DNA from 2 places in the Aeromonas simiae genome. Region 1 is predicted to be linked to the other one. Evidence: predicted binding sites of a transcription regulator. Region 1 holds the regulator's gene; the other holds the start of a gene.
The links. The regulator LexA, encoded in region 1, represses DNA repair genes until DNA is damaged. The targets are predictions, from matches to a motif close to ANCTGTNTNNNNANACAGNT.
Positions count from the first base shown of each region.

Region 1 (4,439 bases):
AGTGGAGGAACAGCTCCCGTTGCAGCAGCGGATAGATATCGACGCAGCGGCCGATGATTTCACTCTCTCCGAGCCCTTCACAGCGATCGATCAGCGCCGCGACCAGGGAGGGCAGGGCCAGCAGGTGAAGGATGTTGTTGCGGTAATAGGTAAGCAAAATCGCCTGATAGCGATCCAGGCTGATGATCTGGCCCAGCTTGTCTTCGCTGACCTCAAATTTATTGAGTTCAATCGCCTGATCGAGCAGCTCCTTGGCGCTGTTGTCGGGCACAGTGCTGTAGGGGCCATAGGGCGCTTTGCGCAGCAGGGTGAGGTAGGTCTCTATCTGTGCTTCCAGCTCGTCACGGGTCAGCGCATGTCGCTCCGAGGCGAGCAGCGCCACGGCGCTCAGGGTCAGGCCATTAACCGCAGCCGCTCCGTTGATGCGGGTCATCAGCATATCGGCGAGGTGGTTGACGGTGGGGGCCATCCACTGCGGCCGTTCCTCTTCGCTGGCATGGTCGCGCCATTCAGGCACATGTTCGCTCAGGTAGGTGTTGAGGGTCAGCGGCTCGCCGAAGTTGACGAAGCCCCGGCCATAGTTGCGCAGTTTGCGCAGTATGCCGATCACCTGCAGGAAACTCTCTTTCTCCTTGCGACTCCCCTGCAACTCCTGATGGTAGGTGTTCACCTCCATCACATGTTCATAGCCGAGGTAGACGGGGACGAAGGTGACGGGTCGATCCAGCCCGCGCATCATGGCCTGCAGCGTCATGGCCAGCATACCTGTCTTGGGTGGCAACAGGCGCCCGGTGCGCGAGCGTCCCCCTTCGGTGAAGAACTCGACCGAATAGCCCTTGGCAAACAACAGGTTCAGGTATTCACGAAACACAGTGCTATAGAGCGGGTTGCCCTTGAAGGTGCGACGGATGAAGAAGGCTCCACCACGGCGGAACAAGGGGCCGGCCGGCCAGAAGTTAAGGTTGATCCCCGCAGCGATGTGGGGTGGCACCATGCCCTGGTGATAGATGACATAGGAGAGCAGCAGGTAGTCCATGTGGCTGCGGTGACAGGGCACGTAGACGATTTCATGCCCCTCTTGGGCCAACTGACGCACCCGTTCGGCCCCGTTCACCGAGAGACCACGGTAGAGCTTGTTCCAGAGCCAGCCGAGGATGCTGTCACCGAGGCGGATCAGGCGATAGGAGAAATCGGAGGCGATCTCATCCATATAGCTGAGGGCCCGCTTGTGCGCCTTTTCCTCGCTGATGCCCTCGCGGATCGCCTCGTGGCGAATGGCATCTTGAATGATGCTTGAGTCGAGCAGCTGCCGGAACAACAGGTGGCGGTTGGGCAGCTTGGGGCCGGTGGCGGCCAGCTGCTGGCGACCGAAGTGGAAGCGAGCCACCCGCGCCAGCTTGTGGGCGATGGCTTGGTCGGTGCCGTGTCGGTCAGCCATGTGACGAAGGGACACGGGCGGGGAGAAGCGCACCAGGTTTTCACGTCCTTTGAGGGCGACGATGAGCCCTTTCTTCAGCATGTTGGGGGCCAGGCTGCTGATAATGCTGAGGCTGGATGCCTCCTCACCTTCGCGCCCAGGGGCCCGTCCCCAAAACAGGGTCACCGGCACCAGCTGGATGTCGAGCGCGGGATCCTGCTTATGCAGGTCGAGAAGTTGCTGAAACTCCTGCAAGAAGGGCAGTGGTTCGCTGCGCTTGCCAAACAGGGGCGGCGGGCGATCCAGGCAGACATAGCGTGGCAGCGATTGTCCACCTAGCTCGAGCGGAGTGAAGGGACCGGGCAGGTAGAGATCTTCGCAGCACTGCTGCAAGGTCAGCAGGTCGGTGATGGAGCTGGTCTTGAGGGCATAAACGATGGGGCGCTCAGGATCCAGCTTCAGCTCTGCGATGGGGTTTTCCGGCAGGCTCTTGTGATTGACCAGCCAGCGTACGGGCCATTGCAACATGGCGCGGGAAATGCTCTGCCCAAGGGACATCGGTATTGCTTCTCCTGTAAAAAGGCCGCAGGAGAATAACAAATCGCCATCGTTTTGTCGCATAGAGGTACGATGAGTGTGGGTCGCGGGGCGGGATCACTCAGGCGCGCCCTTTTGGCTTGCCTTGGCATGGATACTGTATATACTGCCAGTGTGCTGTATAAAAAGACAGGTGCCGATCATGAAACCCCTTACTCCCAGGCAATCCCAAGTGCTGGAGCTCATCAAGAGTAATATGAGCGAAACCGGCATGCCGCCCACCCGTGCCGAGATTGCCCAGAAGCTCGGTTTCAAGTCGGCCAATGCGGCCGAGGAGCATCTCAAGGCCTTGGCCAAGAAGGGCGCCATCGAGATCATGCCGGGTACCTCGCGCGGCATCCGTCTGTTGATCGAGGAAGAGGAGGCCGCCAACGAAGAGAGTGGGTTGCCGCTCATCGGCAAGGTGGCGGCAGGGGAGCCGATCCTGGCTCAAGAGCATATCGAGAGCCACTATCAGGTCGATCCCACACTGTTTCATCCTCGGGCTGACTTCCTGTTGCGGGTGCAGGGCATGAGCATGAAGAACATCGGCATCATGGATGGCGATCTGCTGGCGGTGCACAAGACCCAGGAGGTGCGTAATGGCCAGGTGGTGGTCGCGCGGGTCGATGACGATGTCACGGTCAAGCGCTTCCAACGCAAAGGCAACCAGGTGTGGTTGCTGCCTGAGAACGAAGAGCTCTCTCCCATTCAGGTCGATCTCTCTTGCCAGCAGTTGGCTATCGAGGGATTGGCGGTCGGTGTGATTCGCAACGCCGACTGGATGTAAACGACGGGGCCGATGGCCCCGTTTTCGTCTCTAACTCCTTTCTGCCATACATCAGGGACTTGCCATTGGGCATGTGTCCCGACCTCGCTGTGCCCACCGGTTATCGTCTATATCCTTTGTATTGAAGCGGAAGGTCATCTCACGGCCCACCAGGCAACAATCTCCGCAAGAATAAACATTTATTGACACGGAAATAGGTGTGGCGTCATCCGGCGCCGCAGGAAATCGTGGTTCTGCCCGGTAAGGAGGACAGATATGTTGATACGTTCTCACCCTCATGCTCAGCCACTTACCCGCATTACGCGTTGCATCGGAGGGAGCTGGTTGACCCGTTTCTATGGGCTCTGGTTACAACGCAGGGAAAACGGTTGGTCGCTGTGGTTAGGCTGTCCGCACAGCAAGATCGTGCATCTTATTCGGTTGCTACAACACCATCCGCAACGCTACGAAAAACCGGCAACCGTGATCCCGCTGCACGGCTGGCACGCACGCCACGGCAGAATTTCTACCCCCCATTCTGGACAATAATCCAGATCGGCATGGTCTCTAAAGGGGGGTGGCAACGGCGAGTTTCCGGGTACAATAGAATCTATTGTCTCATGAGCAAGGTTTGCCGCATATGTTCAGATGGCGTTATGTATTGCCAGCCGCGGTCATCATAGTGGCTGGTGCGTTGCTGTATCCGACGCTTTTGCATCAACCGCTCCCTGAGTTTGCCAACTATTTTACCAAGCCCCACGCCCTGAATGTCTTTCACCTGAAAGAGTCGGATGGAACTAGTTTTACCAAGGATGAGCTGAAGGGGCGTTGGTCGTTCGTCTTCATTGGGTACACCTTCTGTCCCGATATCTGTCCGACCACACTGGCCGATCTTCGTGCCATCTACCCCACGCTCAAGGAGACGGACCCGAGCAGTCAAGTGGTCTTCGTCTCGGTGGATCCGAAGCGGGATGATCTGCAGCGTCTGAGTGGCTATACCCGTTTCTTCAGTCCGGAGTTCAAAGCGGTAACCGGAACCCAGGTGGAGCTCTATTCGTTCGTGCGCAACCTCGGTTTGGTTTACTCGATCGTCGATGAAGACGCGGAGCGTAAGGATTACCTGATCGATCACTCGGCTTCTATCGTGCTCATCAATCCGGATGGTGATATCCAGGCCGTATTCCGTCCGGAGCCTCGTCGCTCGCAGCCTCCTGAGGTTTCGATGCAGAAGATGGCGGCTGACTTCTCGCGCATCGTCGCACTCTACCATTCGGCCTCATGAGGCCACTCCCCCCCGCATGGGCGGCGCAGCGGCAGTTGTTAGCCCTGGCGCTGCCCATGCTGCTTTCGAACATCACAGTACCCCTGCTTGGTCTGGTCGATACCTGGGTGATTGGTCATCTGGGGGAGACGGCTCTGCTCGGCGGGGTGGCGGTCGGGGCGACCCTGGTTAACCTGCTTTACTGGGTGCTGGGTTTTCTGCGCATGTCGACCACGGGGCTGACGGCCCAGGCGCTGGGCGGCAACGATCAGGAGGCGCTCACGCTGCTATTGGGGCGTGGCCTGCTGCTAGCGGTGTTGTTGTCATTGCCGGTGCTGCTGCTGCGTCATCCGCTCGGTGAGTTGGCCCTCAGTTGGAGTGATGCTTCACGCGAGGTGCAGGAATATGCATTCTCC
Region 1 is NZ_CP040449.1:3,951,897-3,956,335, forward strand. It holds gene plsB (glycerol-3-phosphate 1-O-acyltransferase PlsB) at 1-1,975, opposite strand, end outside; gene lexA (transcriptional repressor LexA) at 2,157-2,783, shown strand; gene FE240_RS18820 (SCO family protein) at 3,403-4,044, shown strand; gene dinF (MATE family efflux transporter DinF) at 4,041-4,439, shown strand, end outside.

Region 2 (4,439 bases), 1.0 Mb from region 1:
GGGTACAACCCTACAGGCTCGTGCGCTGCAGGAAAGTGTAAGGCAAGGTGGAAGTCTGGTCGGGACATCAACTGAAATAGCCCTGCCGGAACACCATGGGTCTCTGCTTGCGGAACAAATTGAACGCCAATGTCAGCATGGGCCTTAGCAACCAGTTCCTTGACCCCATCAAACGAGGTGTAATGGGCAGGGGTATTGAGCTTCACTACACTTTCCAGCTTAGAGAGCAGCATCAACCGAACACTGGTTTCAAAGGCGTAGAAGCATTTTTCCTTGCTGTCACGGTAATGCGCGAAGCAGTGGCGGTTTTGCTCACCTTTTCTGGCAACGAGCAATCCTTTACAACTGGGACAATGACAACCGGCTGCAAGTCCTCTTTCAACATCATCGACCGAGACAATTGCACCGGTCTCGGTCTTAATTGCGAAGGGTATTTTATTCTGAAAGTCCATCAATCGGTCACCTGAATAAGCTCAACCTTCATTTCTGGTAAGCCGCAGAATAGAGTGGCAACGTCCTCTGCCTTATCCCTTTACCTGCACCCTTTGAATCTCCACCACGTTCATCTGCTTGGTACCCTTGCACTAAATAAATACACCTAATCGTACTACACCATCCCGAAAGCCTTGAGGTATAGGGCCTGGCGGCAAAGCTTGGCATGACCTTGTGATTGTGAGAGCAACCGAAGTTGAGCTGCACTTCGGCAATATGCTGGTAGAACGTGGTACAGACAGCACCATCTTTTTCATCACACTGTGATTAATTCAGTATATGTCGCCTGTATACTCATGCCGATACTGGTTACATACACATGTCGCATTTTGGAGCACATATGACCCCCAGAGAGCTCACTTGGGATCAGACGCTGCGCTTTCGCCTGCTAGAGATCGTGTTGCAATGGGAAGGACGGCTGACCACCAATCACCTAATGACAGCCTTCAATATCGGCCGCCAGCAAGCATCACGGGATATCAATCACTACCTGACCCACTACTCACCAGAAGGGTTGATCTATGACCGAAGCCTGAAGGGATACAAGCCCACCGAGCAATTCGTACCGCGATTTAGTGAAGGAAAAGTAGATGAGTACCTGATGCTGTTACATCGTGAAAAACAGCACCAACGCCAACATGAAGCGGGGCTGTTGACCCTGCCGCTGATGGATTTGCGCTACGGCCATATCGAGATCTTGGATGTACCCAACCGCCATATCGACCCCAAGATTGTGCGGGGTCTGGTGCAAGCGGCTCGCGGTCAGTTGCGGGTCGATGTCGATTACGTATCCCTCAGCTCAGAGGAGCAAAGCGGCCGCAATATCGTGCCCCATACCCTGGTCTATGACGGGATCCGCTGGCACGTGCGCGCTTACTGCGAGAAGAAAGGGGTATATCTGGATTTTGTGATGAGCCGGTTTCGTGGGGAACCTGAGCTACTTGATACCTCTCCTCACGGCCGAGATCAGGATCTTGAGTGGAACACTCAAGTCACTGCGGTAGTCATACCCAATCCAACCCTCAGCGCAGGACAACAGGCCATCATTGCCAGTGACTATGCCATGCCTGATGGCAAGCTGCTGCTCAACCAGCGCATCCCTTTGATGCATTACGCGCTGGAGCGCATGCAAGTGAGCTATAACGGCGATCATGAACAGCATCCGCTGCTCTACCCGCTGGTGCTGGCAAACCGGGACGAGTTGGTAGCCAAGGGCTGCATCTTCAAGCTCCGAAGCCCGGATTTGCGCGAGAGTTAAGGGACTTAAGGTGTTCCCAGAATAAAAACATGGCTACAGGAAGGCTAGCCCCGTTTGTACCTACTTACTTGCTCAAGAAAGTAGCTGCTCAGCTCACCCTTATGCTGGCTTGCTTCGCTTTCTGCGCTGGCCAAGTGACCGTTGCGCTCCTTCCATACCGCATATGCGGCAGCCTTCTCGACCTCGACCCGTTCTTGCTGCTCTTTCGGTAGAGCACACAGATTGTGACTCATACTGACCTCTTTGTTATTTGTTGGCGCCATGGTACGTCATCAGTGGCATGTGGGACTTGCGCTGGTTCAAAGGTGGTGCGCTATAATGGCTGTATATAAATACAGGTGTTTTGCCATGAAGCTGTTAACCCCAGACCCATCACCCGCCGAGGTGACCATCCCGCTGTTCTTGCACCGCGCCTCTTGCGGCTTTCCCAGCCCAGCCAGCGACTATCTGGAAGGGAAGTTGGACCTCAATACCCACTGCGTGGCGCACCCTGCAGCAACCTTCTATCTGCGTGCAGAGGGGGAGAGCATGACCGGGGTCGGCATCTTTCCCGGTGACTTGCTGGTGGTCGATAAGAGCCTCACCCCGCGCCATGGTGATGTGGTGATTGCACTACTCGATGGCGGCTTCACGGTAAAGACCTTGCAGCTCAAGCCGAGGTTGCGGCTGTTGCCAGCCAATCCGGCGTTCGCGCCTATCGACCCTTGTATGAGCCTCTCCCTGGAGCTGTTCGGGGTGGTCACCCATGTGATTGGCAATCTGAGGCAGCGTGATGGCTATAGCGCTCGTTGATGTAAACAACTTCTACGCCAGCTGTGAGCGATTGTTTCGCCCTGAGCTGCGTGGCCGCCCGATCGTGGTGCTCTCCAACAACGATGGATGCGTGGTGTCGCGCAGCCCCGAAGCCAAGGCGATGGGTATCAAGATGGCCGGGCCCTACTTCAAGATCCGCGAGCAGTTCGAGGCGCATGGCGGTGTGGCATTCAGCTCCAACTACGCGCTCTATGGAGACATGTCTGGCAGGGTGATGAGCACGTTGGAGACCATGGCCCCCGAGCTGGAGGTCTACTCCATCGATGAAGCATTCCTGTCACTGTCGGAGTCGTTTGCCGGGGACCTGACAGCCTATGGACAACAGATCCGGCAGCGAGTGTGGCAGTGGACCGGCCTCACGGTCGGGGTCGGGATTGGCCCCACCAAGACCCTCGCCAAGCTGGCCAACTATGCAGCCAAGAAGTGGCCTGCCACTGGCGGCGTCGTGGACTTGCGTGACGAGCTGCGCCGTGCCCGGCTGATGGCTATCACCCCGGTGGACGAGGTGTGGGGCATAGGACGGCGCTTGGGAGCCAAGTTGGTGGCACAAGGCATCAACACCGTTGCTGACCTAGTGGCTAGCGACGCCAAAGGGTTACGCGCCCAATACGGCGTGGTGGTCGAGCGGATCGTACAGGAGCTGCGTGGCCTGCCTTGCGCAGAGCTGACAGTTGAACCGGCGGCGAAGCTGCAGATCCTCTCGAGCCGTTCCTTTGGTGAGCGCGTGACTGACCGTGGAGAAATGGCCCAAGCGTTGTCAGGCTTTATGGCTCGCGCAGCCGAGAAGCTGCGGGCCGAGGGGATGTGTTGCCAGCGGGTGCACCTGTTCGTGCGAACCAGCCCCTTTGACGAACGAGCGCCTTACTACAGTGAGCAGGCTGGCGTCCGGCTGGTCTGCCCTAGCGATGATACCCGGTTGCTGCTGCAGCAAGTGAACGTGCTGTTACCGCAGATTTGGCGCGACGGTTACCGTTATCAGAAGGGGGGCGTCATGCTGAGTGAGTTCATCCCCAAGGGGCAACAACAGGCAGATCTCTTTGCCCCGTCCTCCGCTCAATCAGATGCGCTGATGGCAGTGATGGACCAGATCAAAGCCAAGGGATTGGGGCGCGTAGGCTTTGCCAGCCAAGGCACGGGGTCGCCTGAGTGGATGATGCGACAAGAGCACCTGAGCCCCTGCTACACCACCCGCTGGGAGGACCTGCCGGTGGCGAAGTAAGGGAAGGTCTGATCACAACAAATCTGTGTAACGCGTAATAGTTGACCGTCTTTGACAACAAAAGTACGTCTCCAAAAATCCTAGATTGAATCTCCCCGGGTTTTCTAGACACTCTGTTGTTGAACACTATATTTCGGAGACAGCCCAACGCATCAAGCTTTTTTCAAAGCTAGTCAGTTGAAGGCGCTCTATTCTTGGTGCCAAGGCCCGAAGTTTCGCCAGTAAGTCGTTCAGATGTTCCGATGGCAAGATGAGGTTCTTGATCTGGGTCGAGATCTGAGTGGGAATTCCGTATTCGTCCAACGCTGTGAGTAGCGGGTCGAGGAACATATTTTCAAGCTGCTCAGCAAAGAAGCTGAAGTCACCCGGCTCTATCCCTCTTTGTGCCAACAAGTCGTCCTGGATTTTGTTGACGGCCATAATGTCCCGAGGCAATCGGAAGCAAACCATATTCCTGATGAATTTCAGGCGTAGGTTGATTGCTTCGCTGGGTGTGTGGTCTTGTCGTCGATTATCTACCGCGTCTCGTAAGTACGCAGGCAGGTTTTTCTGAGTTCGGATCTCATTGATGTGCCAAGCCAATTGCGAGCTGGACGATATCCCGTAATCCATCAGGTTACCACCCTCCAGGCTGTAGACCAGCTCACATAGGTAATT
Region 2 is NZ_CP040449.1:2,949,933-2,954,371, forward strand. It holds gene FE240_RS13985 (hypothetical protein) at 1-455, opposite strand, end outside; gene FE240_RS13990 (WYL domain-containing protein) at 833-1,750, shown strand; gene FE240_RS13995 (DUF3283 family protein) at 1,795-1,983, opposite strand; gene umuD (translesion error-prone DNA polymerase V autoproteolytic subunit) at 2,099-2,542, shown strand; gene umuC (translesion error-prone DNA polymerase V subunit UmuC) at 2,523-3,782, shown strand; gene FE240_RS14010 (DEAD/DEAH box helicase) at 3,909-4,439, opposite strand, start outside.
Region 2: the regulator LexA is predicted to act here: its motif matches at 2,071-2,090, upstream of umuD (translesion error-prone DNA polymerase V autoproteolytic subunit).